4 regions of the Labrys sp. F242 genome follow, and region 3 is predicted to be linked to each of the others. Evidence: predicted binding sites of a transcription regulator. Region 3 holds the regulator's gene; each other region holds the start of a gene.
The links. Region 3 encodes LexA, which represses DNA repair genes until DNA is damaged. Its sites were predicted from a motif close to TGTTCNNNNTGTGTTCNG; they were not measured.
Positions count from the first base shown of each region.

Region 1: a site for LexA is predicted at 1,769-1,786, ahead of ACZYTC_RS19570 (YifB family Mg chelatase-like AAA ATPase). Genes of this name have one in related genera too.
Region 2: a site for LexA is predicted at 2,255-2,272, ahead of ACZYTC_RS33100 (ImuA family protein). Genes of this name have one in related genera too.
Region 4: a site for LexA is predicted at 1,871-1,888, ahead of uvrA (excinuclease ABC subunit UvrA). Genes of this name have one in related genera too.

Region 1 is NZ_JBVASG010000002.1:873,860-878,066, reverse strand. Features, by position in the region: gene ACZYTC_RS19585 (NUDIX hydrolase) at 55-489, shown strand; gene ACZYTC_RS19580 (LysR substrate-binding domain-containing protein) at 534-1,124, shown strand; gene ACZYTC_RS19575 (hypothetical protein) at 1,205-1,627, shown strand; gene ACZYTC_RS19570 (YifB family Mg chelatase-like AAA ATPase) at 1,836-3,374, shown strand; gene ACZYTC_RS19565 (hypothetical protein) at 3,479-3,817, shown strand; gene ACZYTC_RS19560 (Pr6Pr family membrane protein) at 3,995-4,207, shown strand, end outside.
Region 2 is NZ_JBVASG010000009.1:151,718-155,924, forward strand. Features, by position in the region: gene ACZYTC_RS33090 (error-prone DNA polymerase) at 1-31, opposite strand, end outside; gene ACZYTC_RS33095 (DUF6504 family protein) at 28-1,551, opposite strand; gene ACZYTC_RS33100 (ImuA family protein) at 1,466-2,227, opposite strand; gene ACZYTC_RS33105 (cytochrome b) at 2,461-3,009, shown strand; gene ACZYTC_RS33110 (thermonuclease family protein) at 3,229-3,702, shown strand; gene ACZYTC_RS33115 (S1/P1 nuclease) at 3,804-4,207, shown strand, end outside.
Region 3 is NZ_JBVASG010000001.1:2,305,978-2,310,184, reverse strand. Features, by position in the region: gene ACZYTC_RS10900 (ComEC/Rec2 family competence protein) at 1-894, shown strand, start outside; gene ACZYTC_RS10895 (TOBE domain-containing protein) at 924-1,130, shown strand; gene ACZYTC_RS10890 (pentapeptide repeat-containing protein) at 1,235-1,918, opposite strand; gene lexA (transcriptional repressor LexA) at 1,945-2,661, opposite strand; gene ACZYTC_RS10880 (molybdopterin molybdotransferase MoeA) at 2,774-3,994, opposite strand; gene moaC (cyclic pyranopterin monophosphate synthase MoaC) at 3,991-4,207, opposite strand, start outside.
Region 4 is NZ_JBVASG010000001.1:1,983,286-1,987,492, reverse strand. Features, by position in the region: gene uvrA (excinuclease ABC subunit UvrA) at 1-1,795, opposite strand, end outside; gene arfB (alternative ribosome rescue aminoacyl-tRNA hydrolase ArfB) at 1,922-2,365, shown strand; gene ACZYTC_RS09295 (HAD family hydrolase) at 2,450-3,106, opposite strand; gene ACZYTC_RS09290 (regulatory protein RecX) at 3,239-3,769, shown strand; gene ACZYTC_RS09285 (DUF2938 domain-containing protein) at 3,835-4,207, shown strand, end outside.

The DNA of each region.
Region 1 (4,207 bases), on a different contig from region 3:
CCAGGTCGAATATCTGACATAATATCCGCTCTTTTGCGCTATACTGACCAAGCCATGCCCAAGAAGGACAAAAAGAAGCGCCAGCCCGATATACGGCATCAAGTGGCTGCCCTTCCCGTGCGCGAACGGGATGGGCAGCTCGAAGTGTGCCTGATCACCACGCGCGAGACCAGCCGTTGGTCGATCCCGAAGGGATGGCCGATGAAAGGGCGCGATGATTGGGAAGCCGCGAGAATCGAGGCCGAACAGGAAGCCGGCCTGGTCGGAACGGTCGCCGAGGAACCCTGCGGCAGCTTCGTCTATTGGAAGCGCCGGGCGGAGCACTTCGATCTCGTCGAGGTCGCAGTGTACCCTTTGCATGTGAATGCGACATTGCCGACCTGGAAAGAAATCGGTCAGCGCCAAGTGCGGTGGGTCCTGCCGGCAGATGCGGCTCTCGTTGTCGAAGAGCCGGGATTATCGTCGTTGCTGCAGGGCGTGAAACCCTGAAACGCCTCGCAATTTGCCGGCGTTGATCACGTCTAGCTCTCATTTTGCCTGGCGCTTTTGCGCTTCCCCCCGCTATCGTCAAGCGGGCTGACGGGAAACGAGGTGGTATAGCGCGTCGCGACGGTGGCGTTCGAGGGCGTGGAGGCGCGCTGGGTCGACGTGCGGATCCAGATCATGGCGGGCTCGGTGATGACCTGCGCCTGGAAGGAAGCCTACGCATCACCACCACCGATACGCTGATGGCCTCCGTCCTGCCCTCGATATTGGCGGCCTTCCGGCAGCACCATCCCGGCGTCCTCATCGAGGTGAACACCTCGAACGCCTTTGCTAGCCTCACCCATCGCGACGCAGATGTCGCCGTGCGCCCGGCCGTCGACCCGCCGGAAACGCTGGTCTGCCGCCGCATTTCGGGCATCGCCTTCGCGAACTATGCGGCGCCCTACCATCTCAAGGAGCGCGGGCTCGACCCCGCCGGCGAAGCCGTTCTGGCGCAGGAGGCGCTGGATTGGCCTCGGCGATGCGCTTGCCGCCTCGAGCTCGGCGCACTGGATGCGCGCCGCCCTGCTCTGCTATCTCGGCCAGGCACTCGCCAAATATCGCTCGATGTTCGAAGAATATCGGCCCAGATCCGATAAGCCCGGCGCATTCGCTACGCCCTTGCCTCCCTGGAATAAATCATCATACCAATCTTCGTGATTGTTGCTTGAGGGATCTCATGCGCGCCTTTTCCGTCGCCGCGAGTCTTTTTGCTGCCGGTTTCCTTGCCGCTGCTCTTGGAGCCTGTACAGCTCCGGTCCGCACCCTCCCGGGCAATGTGCAGGTCTTGCCTGTGGTGGTGGCAAGCAAGGGGCTGGGCGGAGTTTTGCATGGATCGATACGTATCGAGCAGATCCAGGGTTCCTATACGGTGAGCAAGGGCACGTTTTCGTGCAGCGGCTCCTATACATTGTCGGCCGTCAGAGGCCTGATGTATGTGCCGATCCTCTGCAGCGACGGTCGCAAAGGCACTGCCAGCGTGCGAAACGGACCGAGCCGCATGAGTGGCACAGGCTCGCTGACAATGAATGACGGCAGCACGGGTGAATTCGCGTTTGGCAAAGACACCAAGAAATTGAGTCCCGCCTCCCCTGCACAATAGTCTCGTTACAGCATCGACCAGCTCGCCTTTGACGATGCGGGCCTGCCAGATTGCACAGCACAGGGCCCAGCCGCACCGGGGCCGTCCCTGATCGGCTGGCGGACGGATGGGCCTCGGTCACAGGCTTCCAGAATCACTCTTTGTTCTCATTTTGCTTGGCGGCTCCACGCTTCCCCGCTATCGTCGAGCAGGCTGACGGGGAAACGAGATGGTATCGCGCGTCGCGACGGTGGCATTCGAAGGCGTGGAAGCGCGCCAGGTCGACGTGCAAGTCCAGATCATGACCGGTTCGGTGGTGTTCACCATCGTCGGCCTGCCCGACAAGGCGGTGTCGGAAGCGCGCGAGAGGGTACGCGCCGCCCTCACCGCCGCCGGCCTGGCCCTGCCGGCCAAGCGCATCACCGTCAATCTCGCCCCGGCCGACCTGCCCAAGGAGGGCTCGCATTTCGACCTGCCCATCGCGCTCGGGGTGATGGCCGCCATCGGCGCCATTCCCCATGACGCGCTGGAGGGCTATTGCGTGCTTGGCGAGCTTGGCCTCGACGGCACCATCACCAAGGTCGCCGGCGTGCTGCCCTCCGCCGTCGCCGCCAATGGCCGCCGGCTTGGCCTGATCTGCCCCGCCGCCTGCGGGCCGGAGGCGGCCTGGGCCAGCCCGGAGATGGACATTCTCGCCCCCCGTTCGCTGATCCAGCTCGTCAATCATTTCAAGGGCACACAGTTGCTCTCCCGCCCGCAGCCGCGCATCGCCGCGCCAGCGGCCGCCCTGCCCGACCTCAAGGACATCAAGGGTCAGGAGACCGCCAAGCGCGCTTTGGAGGTGGCAGCCGCCGGTGCGCATAATCTCTTGATGATCGGGCCGGCTGGCTCCGGCAAGTCCATGCTGGCTGCAAGGCTGCCCTCGATCCTGCCGCCTTTGGTGCCGGCCGAGCTCCTGGAAATCTCGATGATCCATTCTGTGGCGGGCCAACTCGCCGGCGGCGAGCTCACCAGCCGGCGCCCCTTTCGTGCTCCGCATCATTCGGCCTCGATGGCGGCCCTGATCGGCGGCGGCATCCATGCCAGGCCCGGCGAAGTGTCGCTCTCGCATCACGGCGTGCTCTTCCTCGACGAGATGCCTGAATTCGCACCACAGACCCTCGATGCCCTGCGCCAGCCGCTGGAGTCGGGCGAGGCCGTGATCGCCAGGGCCAATGCCCGCGTCGCCTATCCCGCTCGGATCCAGCTGGTCGCGGCCATGAATCCGTGCCGCTGCGGCAAGGCCAACGATCCGGGCTTCGCCTGCCGGCGCGGGCCGGTTGAGCGCTGCGCCGCCGACTATCAGGCCCGCATCTCCGGCCCGCTGCTCGACCGCATCGACATCGTCGTCGAGGTGCCCGCCGTCTCCGCCGCCGACCTCATCCTGCCACCGCCCGCCGAAGGCTCGGCCGAGGTGGCGGCCCGGGTGGCGGAAGCCCGGGACCGTGCCGCCCAACGCTACCGCACACTCGGCCTGCCCGACGGCTCCACCAATGCCAGCGTGCCGGTCAATGTGGTCGAGGAGGTCGCCCGCCCCGACGCGGGAGCCACCAAGCTTCTGCGCGATGCCTCGGAGGCCATGCGCCTGTCGGCCCGCGGCTTCCACCGCGTGTTGCGCGTCTCGCGCACCTTGGCCGATCTCGACGGCAAGACCGATGTCGGCCGCATCCACATCGCCGAAGCGTTGAGCTACCGGGCGAGGACGGACAGGGCGACGGTTCTGGCCTAGGCTCGACCTTATCACGCGCTATCTGCGACATGGACAGGCTGGCGACACGGCCGCCAAGCCGCTATCTGCAGACACACCCAGCCGATGTTCACCCGAGATATGTCATGCGCATACCCGTCCTTCTCGCCTGCCTCGCCTTGCTCGCCGGCACCGCTGCTTCCCACGCTGCTCCCCGCCCCCATTGCGCCGATGCCGCCGTGAAGCAGGCCGCCAAGCTGCTGGCCTTCCATTCCGACAATGACGACCGCGCCCAGGTCGATCCCGACAGCGTGAGGGCAATCGGCACCGTCGGGGCCCTGGTCGGCAAGGGCCGCTTCGACGTGATCGAGGTCGAGGGCTCGATCTACAAGGGCGATTACCGCATGCACCTGATCTATGCCCAGTTGCCGGGCGACTGCGTGCTGATGGGCCAGGAGATCCTGGAGCGCAGTGATCCCTATTGATCGCTCCACGCTGGCCAGCCTCTGCCGATGCGGCTTAGAGAAAAGTGCGATTTCCGCGAGTCGCACTTTTTCTCTAACTCTTTGTTCTGACGCGTTTTCTTAATCGAAAAGTCTATCAACTTTTCTGGAAAACGCTCTAGACTGTACTGCCAGCCGCAGCAGCAATCGGGGTGATTCATGACGGGCAGCCAGGCAGCCGGACGCCTTTTTGCGGCGCTGATCGCCATCACGGCCTGGCTCGCCGTTGCCCTGCGTGCCTGGATCGTGGTCGGGGCGGTGATGGCGCAGGGCCGGACGGCGCTCGATGGCCTCGTCACCGTGTTCAGCTATTTCACCCTGCAGGCCAATGTGATCCTGGCCGTGGTGGCCACCGCCTGCGCCCTGCGCGGG
Region 2 (4,207 bases), on a different contig from region 3:
TGACCTGAAGCTCGGTATAACGGGCGCTCATCCGAACACCCCGTGAAGATACCAGCGCTGCGAGCCGGTGGCGGTATCCTCGCCATCGCCGGCGCGATAGAGCCAGTAGCGCTCGCCGGCCTCGTCCTCGACCCGGAAATAATCGCGCACCGCCACGAATTCTGCCTCGCGCTTCCACCATTCGCCGAAGACGCGCTCGGGCCCGTCGGCGCGCTTGACGCGCCGGCGCACGCCGCGCCAGATGAAGGAGACCGGCGGATGATCCGGCAGGAGCGCCACGGTGTCGATCGGTTCGGGACGAACCAGCAGGCGCGAGGGCCGCGGCCAGTGGCCTGGCCAGGTCGCGCCGGTATCGGGCGCCATCGCCGCTATCCGGCACACCGAGCGCTCCGGCACGTCGCTGGGAACGGGTGCCGCCCGATAGATTGCGCGTTCGCCGACGCGGTTGGCGAGCGTGTCGACCAGATCGGAAACATCCGGCCTGGCAGCTTCAATCAGGCTGCTGGTCACCTGCTTGCGCTCCAGCGGCTCGGCAATGGTCGCACCGAGCGTCATGGCCTCGATCCCGAAGCCCGGATCGATCGTCTCGATCTTGTCGCACAACAGGCGGGTCAGGCGTTTTGCGTCACGCACCGGCTGCGCCATGCCGACCCGTATGGCTGCAATGCGGCTATCGACACGATGGCAGAGGAGGTCGAGACGTCGCGCGCCCCTCCCCTTCTCCTCGAGCGCGGCGCAGAGCTTGTCGACGAGTTTGCCGATATAGCGCGCGATGGTCTCGGCAGCGCCGATCGGCTCGGGAAATGCCCGACGCACCTCGATCAGATCGGGCGAGCGCACCGGGTCGATCGGCTCGGCCAACGCTCCCAGCGCCTGGTCGAGACGGCGCGCAAGCTCCGGCCCGAAACGAAGCAGGAGCGGAGCGCGCGGCTGCGCGAGGAGATCGCCGATGCACTCGAAACCCAGCACGCGCAGGTCAGTCGACGTCGCTGGCGGCAATCGAAGCGCTTCCAGCGGCAAGGCCATCAAGACGGGCCCGCCATGCCCCGGTGGCGCGACGATGCTCGGCCTCGCCGCAAAGCGCGCCAGGGCGTGAGCCGCACCCCAGCTGTCCGCGACGGCGGCGCATGCTCTCACGCCTGATTTGGCGAGCCGATCGATCAGCATATCGAGCATGGCCTGCTCGCCGCCGTGGAGATGGTCGGCACCGGTCGTATCGATGACGATGCCATCGGGAGGATCGGCAGCGACGATCGGGGCGAAGCGTTGCAATGCCCACAGCGCCAGGCGTTCCAGGGCAGCCGCATCCTCGACGGGGTCGGCATCCCCGACGATCAGGCCGGGAACGAGAACCTGCGCTTTGGCTGCGGGCATGCCGACGTGAAGACCGGCGGCCTGGGCAGCAGCGTCCGCGGCCACCACGATGCGCCGGCTTCCTTCCCGGCCGATCAGGACGAGCGGCGCCTCAGGCGGAGGCGCCGCCTCGCCAGCCTTGCGCCGCAGCCTGTCGGTGGACCAGGTCGGCAGGAAGAGCGAGACAACCCGTGACATCGCATGCCTCCAATTCGAAATCGGCACTTTCGCCCGCACGGGCACGGATCAGTTCCACGAGCCAGCGATGCCGGCCGACACCGGGAACAGGCAGCGTTTGCGACGGCAAAACCGAAATTCGCCAACGCGTCATCGCGGCGGTCGGTTGGCCAAAATCGGCAGTGTCCGTATGCCGCCGCCAACGCCGAAGCGCGATGCCGATCGCCCCGGTTCCTTCCGAACAAAGCTGAAGCCGGCGTGAGGCGGTCATCGACAAGCGGGCGACTTCGGCGACGGCAGCGCCGAGACCGCCATGGCGAAGGCCCTCCTCCATGCAAGCGAGCACCGTCTTGTCGTCGCCAGCCTCGACATAGATCACCCGGTCCGGTGCGAGGCCGGCCTGGGCGAGCGCCGGCGCGAAGAGGTCCGGCCGTGTGATGCACCACAAAACCTTGCCGCTTGTGCGCGCGGCGATGCCTGCGGCGAACAGGGCAGCGGCCGCACCATCGACCGCACCGTTGCCACCGCCAGCCACCTCATGAAGCGCACCACGTGCCAGCCCTCCGCCTGGAAGCCGTGCATCAACCTCGGCGATCCCGAACGGGAGAACCGATCGTGCGCGTCGCCCCGTGCCCTCGATCTGTTCGATCTGCCCACGCAAGGACGCTATGGCCGCCTCGGATCGCAAGCTCCCTATCAACCTCCAAAAATAGCTTCACCATAATGTTCACTATTTGTTCTGATTTTCCAGCGAGAGAGTCAAGGAAGATTCCACCCGCTCCCTCGAGGCAAGTACGCAGTGCTCGTTCTTCCAGAGGGTAGGGCGCGGTCCCCCTGCATGGGCTTGCCCAAGTTCGGTCGTGAGAGGGCGCTAAACGCGGGGCGCTGGGAGGCGAGACCTGGAACGTTGACGAACGATCTGAGGAACGGATGCAATCGATCAAAAGCTATTCACGCCCGCAGCGTTTTTTCCATTGGGCCATGGCGGCCATCATTCTTGTCGCACTCGGACTCGGCCTTTGGGCTTCCTTCCTGGAGGCCGGCACGCCCATTCGAAAATTCATATTGGAGATTCACAAGTCGCTGGGATTCACCGCAGCCTTGCTGCTGCTGCCGCGCCTCACCTTTCGATTGATCTGGCCGGTAGCCACCTCGCGTGAAAGCGAGCATCCTGCAGCGCGTCTTGCCGCGCATGCTGCGCACTGGACCCTCTACGGTCTCATGGTGTTCATGCCGGTCACCGGCTACATGTTCTCGGCTGCCGGCGGCTACTCTCTGCCGTGGTTCGGCCTGTTTCAGTGGCCGCGATTGTTGGGGCATGATTCAGCGATAGCATCGGCCGGCGAATGGCTGCACGATCATGGAGCGTGGGTGCTGTATGCGATGGTGGGACTCCATCTCGCGGCGGTTTGCTGGCATCAATTCTACAGGAGGGATGCCGTGCTGAGCCGCATGCTCACACCCCGGGCGATCAAATAGCCGCATCTTCGCTATCGGAGCCAGAGATCTGCAAGCGACAGACTCTTTCAATCACAGGACGTGGTTTGGAGAGAACGGTTCGGCAACAGAGCTTCGAATGACGATGGAAGGCCCGGAACGGCGAGGAAGGTGCGGCGGCAATGCCAAAACGTTGCACAAGACACGCAGCCGACAGGTATCGATCTCGAAACCGCCCAAGACTTACTGCTAAGAGGAAGAATGAAATCCGTTCTGTGCGTCGCCTTTGCCCTCCTCCCGCTCCTCTCGCCAGCCCGCGCTGCCACCTATGAGGCCGTCGAGGGCGACCGCATCATCGTTTTGGATGGCGACACTGTCGCCTTGCCATGTAAAATGCCTGGTCGAGGCTGTTCGGAACGCGTCCGGTTTCCCGACATCGACGCGCCCGAAGTGTTTCACCCCGACTGCAAGGAAGGGCTGGAGCAAGGCCTCAAGGCCAAGGCAAGACTGGTGCAACTGATCCGGGGCAAGGTCGTCTATGTCGAGCGCAGCGGGCGTCGAGACATCTATGGGCGTACCTTGGCCGCTTTACGGGTCGGTAGTCCGTCGGGACTCAACGCCGGCATGCAACTCGTCCGCGAAGATCTGGCCCGGCCATGGAAAGCCGGCCGTGCCGCGCGTGAGGAGCGACAGCTCTATTGGTGTGGGCCAGACGCCGCTCCGGGAAGCGATTAGCCCAAGGGGTCACGCTTCTCCCTCTCCGAGGCCCGTCACAGTCACTTCACATCGATGCTGACACTATGGCAGCAACCGTTCACCCAGGTGGGAGCGATGCGATGCGCAAGCTGGCTATTGTCGCACTTTTATCCTTTTCACTCACTGCCCCTCTATCGAAAGCCCAGGCATGGTGGGATGGAGGACATAGGCAGGTGGCCTATGTTGCGCATCAACGGCTGAGAGACGGTCCGAAAGAAAAGGCGGATCAGCTGCTGCGCCTCAATCCCAGCTATCAGAAATGGATTGCCGGCGCGCCAGACGAAACGACCGCCAGAATGTATGCGTTCGTTCACGCCGCAAGCTGGGCTGACGATATCAAGATGAAGGGATCGGGCTATACGCGCGATGATCCAAACTCGCCCACGGCCCGGCCAGAACATCGGTTATGCCGACCGCAATCAGCACGATTACTGGCATTACAAGGACATCGCTTTTTCACCCGACGGCACCATCCCGGGGAGCA
Region 3 (4,207 bases):
CATCGTATCACGCTGCAGTCGCTGGCCTCGAACCTTGTCGCGACGCCGATCGTCTCCTTCCTGATCATGCCGCTCGCCATGCTGGCCGTGGTCGCCGAGCCGTTTGGCTATGGCGCTCCATTTTGGCAGGCGATGGGCTGGGCTGTCGGGTTGTTCATGCAGGTGGCTCGTTCGGTTGCGACCTGGCCTGGCTCCGATCTCGTGCTGCCGCAGTTCTCCGCCGCGGCGCTCGGATTGTTCGCTCTGACGCTGGTCCTGCTGACCATTCTGCGCACGCGTCTTGCTCTGCTGGCCCTATTGCCCTTGGGCGGGGGCATTGCCCTGGCCGCGACAGCGCCGCTGCCAGTAGCTCTGTTCGGCGCAAACGGCTACGCGGCCCTCGTTCGCAAGGGCGATCAACTGACCGTGCTGGCGCAGCGATCCGATGCTTTTACGGTTCAGCAATGGCTGCTGGCCATGGGCGATCGGCGCAAGCCGGAGGATCCAACCCTCGCGGCACAGCGCCTATGTGACAGAGAAGGGTGTTCCGCGCCCATCGAAGGAGGCGGGATCTTCATGCTCGACAAGACCAGTAACGCCGCCGAGGAGGACTGTGGACGCGTCAGCGTCCTGGCGGGACCGGTTCCGATCGGTGCTCGCTGTGCCACCGCTGGAGTTGTGATGGACCGGGAATTGATTCGCGCGGTCGGCTCGATAGCACTTTATGTAGAGCCGTCTGCGAGCGGCGATATCAGCCCGCGCTGGCGTCTCGTCATGGCCCGCCATCCCCAAGCGTCCCGTCCATGGGTACCGAGCCGGGTGATTGTGCCGCCGAAGCCTCTGCCCCAGGCGGCAGTACAAGTCCCAGCGACGGATAGGCCTATGGACAGCGTCACCGCCGAAACCGATAACTGACGCGAGATTCTCACCAGAAAGGACGGACCATGAAAATCAGCGCCCGCAACCAGATCAAGGGCACGATCAAGAGCGTGACGAAGGGGCAGACTACCTCCCATATCCAGCTCGAGGTCAATGGTACCATCATCACCGCTTCGATCACCAATGAGGCCGTCGATGATCTCCAGCTCAAGCCCGGCCAGAACGCCTATGCCGTGATCAAGGCCTCCGACGTCATGATCGCGGTCGACTGATCGGCGCTGTCAGCCAGGCCGGGTCTTCGGACAGATGGTAGTTCGAAGACACCCGGAGGCTACCCGACCATCAAGCGGATTTGCCTGCGAACTCCAGACCTTCTTCAGGCGATCCGCAAGCCTAGCTCGGCTAGCAATTGGCCGGCCTGGTTTTTCGAGATCGTGGCGCCCTTGAAATAACGGGCGTCACCAAGCTTCAAGCCGCCGAGATCGGCACTGCGTAGATCCGCTCCTTCAAAACGGGCATCGACCAGATTGGCATCGCGCAGGCTGCACTCTTCGAAGATGACATCGCGGAAATCGCATTGGCGCAGATCGGCCTGGGTGAAGTCGAGGCGGCGTAGCGTGGACTTGCGAAAGGAAAAGGCCGGCAGTTTCGCCGACATAAGCAAGACCTCCTCGAAAACGAGCCCGAATGCGGCGATTTCCGAGAGATCCGCGCCTGTCAGTTTGCAGCCGGTAAAAACCGTCGAGGCCGCTTTGGCGCGTCGAAAGCTGGCATTGCTGTAGTCACCCGTACGGAATGCAGCATCTTCGAGGTCGGTACCACGGAAATCGGCACCGCCCGCCTTGCAATTGCGCCATAGTGTATTCGCGAGCTTGGCGCCGACCAGCTTGGCATTTTTGAGAATGCAACGCTCGAACGACCAGTGGGACAGGTCGAGACGCGAAAGATCGCATTCCTCCAGTTCACAATCGACAAGGCAATACGGCGCGCGCTCCTTGAGCAACCGCTCGACGTCACGGCGTTCCAAAGCGTGGCCGCTGACTGTATGAAGGCCAGTCATTGCAAGCGAACCAAATTCGCATGCTCTCAATATCGGCGGAACAGGCCCACCAATTTACCCTGGATCTGTACCCTGTCCGGGCCAAAAATACGGGTTTCGTAAGCCGGATTGGCCGCCTCCAGCGCAATGGAGGCGCCGCGCTTGCGCAAGCGCTTCAGCGTGGCTTCCTCATCGTCGATCAGGGCTACCACGATATCGCCGGTATCGGCATGGTCCTGGCGGCGGATCAGCACGGTGTCATTGTCGAAGATACCAGCCTCGATCATTGAATCACCGCGCACCTCCAGGGCGAAATGATCACCTGAGGACAGCATTTCCGGCGTAACGCTGATGGTGTGGCTCTTGGTCTGGATGGCGGAGACCGGCGTACCGGCGGCGATGCGTCCCATCACCGGGACCAGAACCGGCCGGCCGACATCCTCGTCCATTTCCGGCCTGACGGGGCGGACCTTGCCGAGATTGCCCTCGATCACGTTGGGGCGGAAGCCCCGCTGCGAAGAGGCCAGCGACAGGCCGCCTGGCACGGCGGATTCGGGCAGGCGTACCACTTCGAGCGCGCGCGCCCGGTTTGGCAGGCGCCGGATGAAGCCGCGCTCCTCCAGAGCCATGATCAGGCGGTGGATGCCGGACTTGGAGCGCAGGTCCAGCGCCTCCTTCATTTCATCGAAGGAGGGGGGCACGCCCTGTTCCTTCAGGCGCTCATGAATGAACCGAAGCAATTCGTGTTGTTTCTTGGTCAGCATGGCTTTCCCGTCGTGGCGGCCGCGAATCACGGTGAAGGTGTAAACAAAACAAGAACAGTGCTACATGTTCCTACTGTGTTCTGCAACTGTGAAGTTCAGGTTAAGGGTAGCGTCAATAGCCGGCCGCACGAAGATCGATGATCTCGCAGATATCGCCTGGTTTTGCTTCCGGCGCAAAGGGCGGCCGGACAACCAGACAGTCGGCATGCTGCATCACACTCACCAGCGACGAATCCTGCAGCGCCAGCGGTTCTACCTTGAGGATGTCTGACGTATCGTCAAGCACGAAGCGGGCACGGATATAGTCTTCACGAACGTCGTTGGCTGGCCAGGCGTTGGCGAAGACGGCCTTGCGGCGGGACAGACCCGCATCGGCCCGCCCCAGCAACGTACGCAACAGGGGTACCAGGAAGAGGACGCCGCAGACCACCGAGGATACCGGATTGCCGGGCAGGCCGAGGATATGCATTGAGCCAAGCCGCCCGTGCAGCAGGGGCTTGCCCGGGCGCATGGCGATCTTCCAGAAGCCGAGCTGCATGCCTTCGCGGGTGAGCGCGGTCTGGATCAGATCGTGATCGCCGACCGAAGCACCGCCGATGGTGACGAGCACATCCGCCTTCTCGGTACGAGCCCGCCGAATGGCCGCTTCCAGGGCCGGGAAGTCGTCGCTGGCGATGCCGAGGTCGAGTACTTCGCCCCCCTCGGCCTCGACCAGTGCCCGAATGGCGAAATTGTTGGAGGCGACGATCTGATTCTCGCCGATGGCTTGACCGGGCAGTACCAATTCATCGCCGGTCGCGAGAATAGCGACTTTGGGGCGGCGGCGGACCGGCAGGGCAGGATGATTCATGGCCGCGGCAAGCGCTATGTCGCGGGGACCGATGACGGTGCCTGATGTCAAAGCCTCCCGTCCTTCGGCAAAGTCCAGGCCACGGGCCCGGATATGCTGGCCGAGCCTGGCCGCCGCCTCCACGATGACGCGATTGCCCTCGCGGCTCGTGTGCTCCTGGATCACCACTGTGTCGGCGCCATCCGGCACGGGCGCACCCGTGAAGATGCGAACGGCCTGGTTTTCGCCAACTCGTCCGGCATAGCCGTGCCCCGCCGCCGATTCTCCGATCAATTCGAGGCTAGCACCTTCCTTGGCATCTGCCGCTCGCACCGCATAGCCGTCCATGGCCGAGGCGTTGAAGCCGGGCTGGGTCCTCAGCGCCGTGATGGCGGAAGCGAGAACACGTCCGCGCGTGGCATGCAGCGATATTGTTTCGGTTGGAAGCGGGGCTACCCCGGCAACCACCTTGGCCAGCGCGTCCGCGACGGGAAGCAGGCTCATCGATTTTCCTCCGCATGCCAATCGCCGGATTTGCCGCCGGATTTCTCCACGAGCCTGATCGCCTCGATGCGCATGCCCCGATCGACGGCCTTGACCATGTCATAGATGGTCAGGCAGGCCACGGAGACTGCGGTAAGCGCTTCCATCTCCACGCCGGTCTGGCCGGCAACCTTGGCCGTCGCCCGCACGGTCAGACCCGGCAGAGCGGTATCG
Region 4 (4,207 bases), 320 kb from region 3:
GCGTGCCGTGGGCCACCACGCGCCCACCATGCACGCCGGCGCCGGGGCCGACATCGACCACATAGTCGGCCTGCAGAATGGCATCCTCGTCATGCTCGACCACGATCACCGTATTGCCGAGTTCGCGCAGCCGCCCCAATGTTTCGAGCAGGCGTTCATTGTCGCGCTGATGCAGGCCGATGGAAGGTTCGTCCAGCACATAAAGCACGCCGCTGAGGCCGGAGCCGATTTGGGAGGCCAAGCGGATACGCTGGCTCTCGCCACCCGACAGGGTCCCGGAGTTACGGGCCAGCGTCAGATAATCGAGACCGACATCGACGAGGAAGCGCAGGCGTTCGCGAATCTCCTTGAGAATGCGGACGGCGATCTCGGTCTGCTTGGCGTTGAGTTCGGCCGGCAGGGCCTCGAACCAATGCTGGGCCTGGCGCACCGACATTGCCGAGATCTCGCCGATATGGCGGTGCGTGACCTTTACCGCTAAGGATTCGGGTTTCAGGCGGAAACCGGCGCAAGCCTTGCACGGCGTATTGGCCATGAAGCGCGAAATATCCTCGCGGGCCTGTTCTGAATCGGTTTCCTTCCAGCGCCGCTCCAAATTGGTCACCACGCCCTCGAAGGCCTTGCGTGTCTCATAGGAGCGCAGGCCGTCATCGAAGGAAAAGACGATTTGCTCCTCGCCCGAGCCATAGAGGAACACCTGCTGCACCTTCTCCGGCAGGTCCTTCCAGGGCGTGGTCACGCCGAACTTGTAATGCTTGGCGAGGGCGTCGACGGTCTGGCTGTAATAGGGGCTGGTGGATTTCGCCCAAGGCGCCAGCGCGCCCTTGCGCAGCGACAGGGTCTCGTCGGGCACCACCAGGACGGGATCGACCGTCATCTCGGTGCCGATGCCGTCGCAGGACGGGCAGGCACCGAAGGGGTTGTTGAAGGAGAACAGCCTGGGCTCGATCTCCGGAATGGTGAAGCCGGAAACCGGGCAGGCGAATTTCTGGCTGAACATCACGCGCTTGGATGAGCCGTTGGCCTCCTTCTGATCGGCCAGTTCGACCACGGCGATGCCGTCGGCCAACTCCAAGGCCGTCTCGAAGGAATCAGCCAGGCGGCTGGCGATATCGGCGCGCACCACGATGCGGTCCACCACCACGTCGAGATCGTGCTTGAGCTTCTTGTCGAGGGCGGGGGCGTCGGCGATCTCGTAGAAGGTACCGTCGATCTTGACACGCTGGAAGCCGCGCTTGAGGAAGTCGGCGAGTTCCTTGCGATATTCGCCCTTGCGCCCGCGCACCACCGGCGCGAGCAGGAAAAGCCTGGTGCCCTCTGGCATGGCCATGACGCGATCGACCATCTGGCTGACGGTCTGACTTTCGATCGGCAGCCCGGTCGCCGGCGAATAGGGAATGCCGATACGAGCCCAGAGCAGGCGCATATAGTCGTAGATCTCGGTGACTGTCGCCACCGTCGAGCGGGGATTGCGCGAGGTCGTCTTCTGTTCGATCGAAATAGCGGGCGACAGGCCGTCGATCTGGTCGACGTCCGGCTTCTGCATCATTTCGAGGAATTGGCGCGCATAGGCCGAAAGGCTCTCGACATAGCGGCGCTGTCCCTCGGCATAGATGGTGTCGAAAGCGAGCGAGGACTTGCCCGAGCCGGACAGGCCGGTGAACACCACGAGCTTGTCACGCGGGATTTCCAGATCGACATTCTTGAGATTGTGCTCGCGCGCGCCGCGCACGGTAATGAAGCGGCGGTCGGCAGGCGACGGAACAGCGCTGCCGGAGATGGGGCGGCCAGACATACGGACGATCCTGTGGGCTTTTGTCGAGAGATAGGCGCTTTGGCTCGCAAATTGAAGGAGGGCTGGTGAAAAAACAAGAACAATTCGTGAACTTATCCGCAAAATTTTGCGGCACCCCGAGTTCCGATGGGTTATGCACGCGCCATGATCGAGATTAACCCCACCTTGTTCATCGACGAGCGCGAGATCGATGAGGACTTCGTGCGCTCCTCGGGGCCCGGCGGACAGAATGTCAACAAGCTGTCGACGGCGGTGCAGTTGCGCTTCAATATCCGCAGGTCGCCCTCGCTCCCGAACGACATCGCCATCCGTGCCCAGAAGCTGGCGGGCAGGAAGCTGACGCAGGAGGGCGTGCTGGTGATTGTTGCCCAGCGCTTCCGCACCCAGGAGCGTAATCGCGAGGACGCGCGCGAGCGGTTGGTCGCTCTCCTGCGGGAGGCCGCCACGCCGCCGCCGCCGCCCCGCAAGGTGACGAAGCCCTCCAAGGCCGCCAAGGCGCGGCGGCTGGAATCGAAATCGCGCCGCTCAAACGTGAAATCGCTGCGTGGCGGCAAGTTCTCCGTGGATTGAGGTCTGGCCGAGGACGAAGCCCGGGCACGGCAAATCGGAGCTTTTGAGATTTCGCCGTTTGCTTTTCGGGGCAGACTGCCGGGATCAGGCCAGGATGCGCGCCTTCACTTCGTCCATCGTCTCGGCGATGTAGTCGGCACCGGCTGCCACCAGGGTTTCCTCGCTGGGGGGCATATGATGCAGTCCGCCGACAAAGCCGATCACCGTCATGCCGGCCGCCTTGGCTGCCTTGATGCCGACCACGCTGTCCTCGACCACCACGGTCTTGGCGGGATCCACGCCGAGAGCCCTCGCGGCATGCAAAAACAGGTCCGGGGCCGGTTTTCCCTGCGCCACCAGATTTGCGCTGAAGATGTTGGGATAGACGAGCTCGAACAGGTTGGTGATGCTGAGGCCGAGACCGAGCTTGGCCGGCGGGCTGTTGGAAGCCACGCAATAGGGCATCGGCAGGGTTTGGAGCACTTCGCGCACGCCCGGAATCGGTTCCAGACGCTCCACATAGGCGGTCCGAAGCATGCGGCGCGTGGTTTCGGCGTGGTCCGGCGGCAGCTTGAGCCCGAAATCCTGCTCGAAACGCTCCTCCAAAGCCTCCTGGGTTAGGCCAAGGAAACGCTGCATCACGTCATGCGGGGTGACTTTTACGCCGAGGGCCGACAGGGCCTCGGCTTCGACTTCCGCCGACAGGATCTCGCTGTCGACGAGAACGCCATCGCAATCGAAAATCACTAGAGAGAAGGGCATGGGAACCGCCTGATCCGAGAAGACGTGCAGAGGCCGGCGTGTCGCGATTCTTGTCAAGGTGAGCCCGAGCCAGGGGATGATGGCGCGCAGCCATGCGTTCCGGCAAGTTCTTTCCAACGATTCGAGGCTGCCATGTCCATCATCCCGTCCCTGAGCCGCGAAGAAAGCTGGATGCGCAAGTCCGCGCTCCACTATCTCGGCCAGCGATCGACCAGCGTCGCCAATCTCCGCCAGGTCTTGCTGCGGCGGGCGCGTCGCAAATTGGACCCGGAAATCGAAGTCGCCGAAATGATCGAGCGCACGATCGATTATTGCAGGCAGCTTGGTTTCATCGACGATGCCAGTTTCGTGGAGGCCCGCCTTCATGCCGGGCGCAGCCGCGGCTTTTCCGCCCGCAGGATCGGTGCCGCCCTGGCGGCCAAGGGGGTTGATCGCACCTTGGTGGCCCAGGCCCTTGCGGGGGAGGACCGCGATGCAGCTGAAGAAAGAGCCGCTGCCCGGCTGGCACAGCGCCGGCGCATTGGCCCCTGGCGGCGGACCGACCGCGATGCCGAGCTCGAGCGGGAGATTGCGATATTGGCACGCGGAGGCTTTGCTGTCTGGCTGGCCCGCCGCATCGTTACCGCGGATCCCGACGAAATCCGTGCTCTTCTCGAGGTTTGAAATCTTGCATCGGCCGGGTGCGGCGTGTTTTGTATGATGAATACAGTCCTCTTGGTGGAATCGGCATGTTCGAACTTTTCTGGCGCGGCGTTGCGATCGGCGTTGGCGCAACGGTCCTCATGGATCTGTGGGCGATCCTGCTGCACAAATTCTTCGGTGAGAACCTGCCCAACTGGGCGCGTGTGGGCCGCTGGTTCTGGCATCTGAAAGAGGGCCGTGTCTTCCATGACGATATCGGCAAGGCCGCACCCTACGCCCATGAATTGGCACTGGGCTGGATCGGCCATTACGTGGTCGGCATTCTCTACGGCGTGATCCTGGTGATCTTCGCTGGTGCGGCCTGGCTGTCCGACCCGACATTCCTGCCGGCCTGGATCCTCGGCATCGTCACGGTGGGGGCCGGCTGGTTCTTGCTGCAGCCCGGGCTTGGCATCGGCT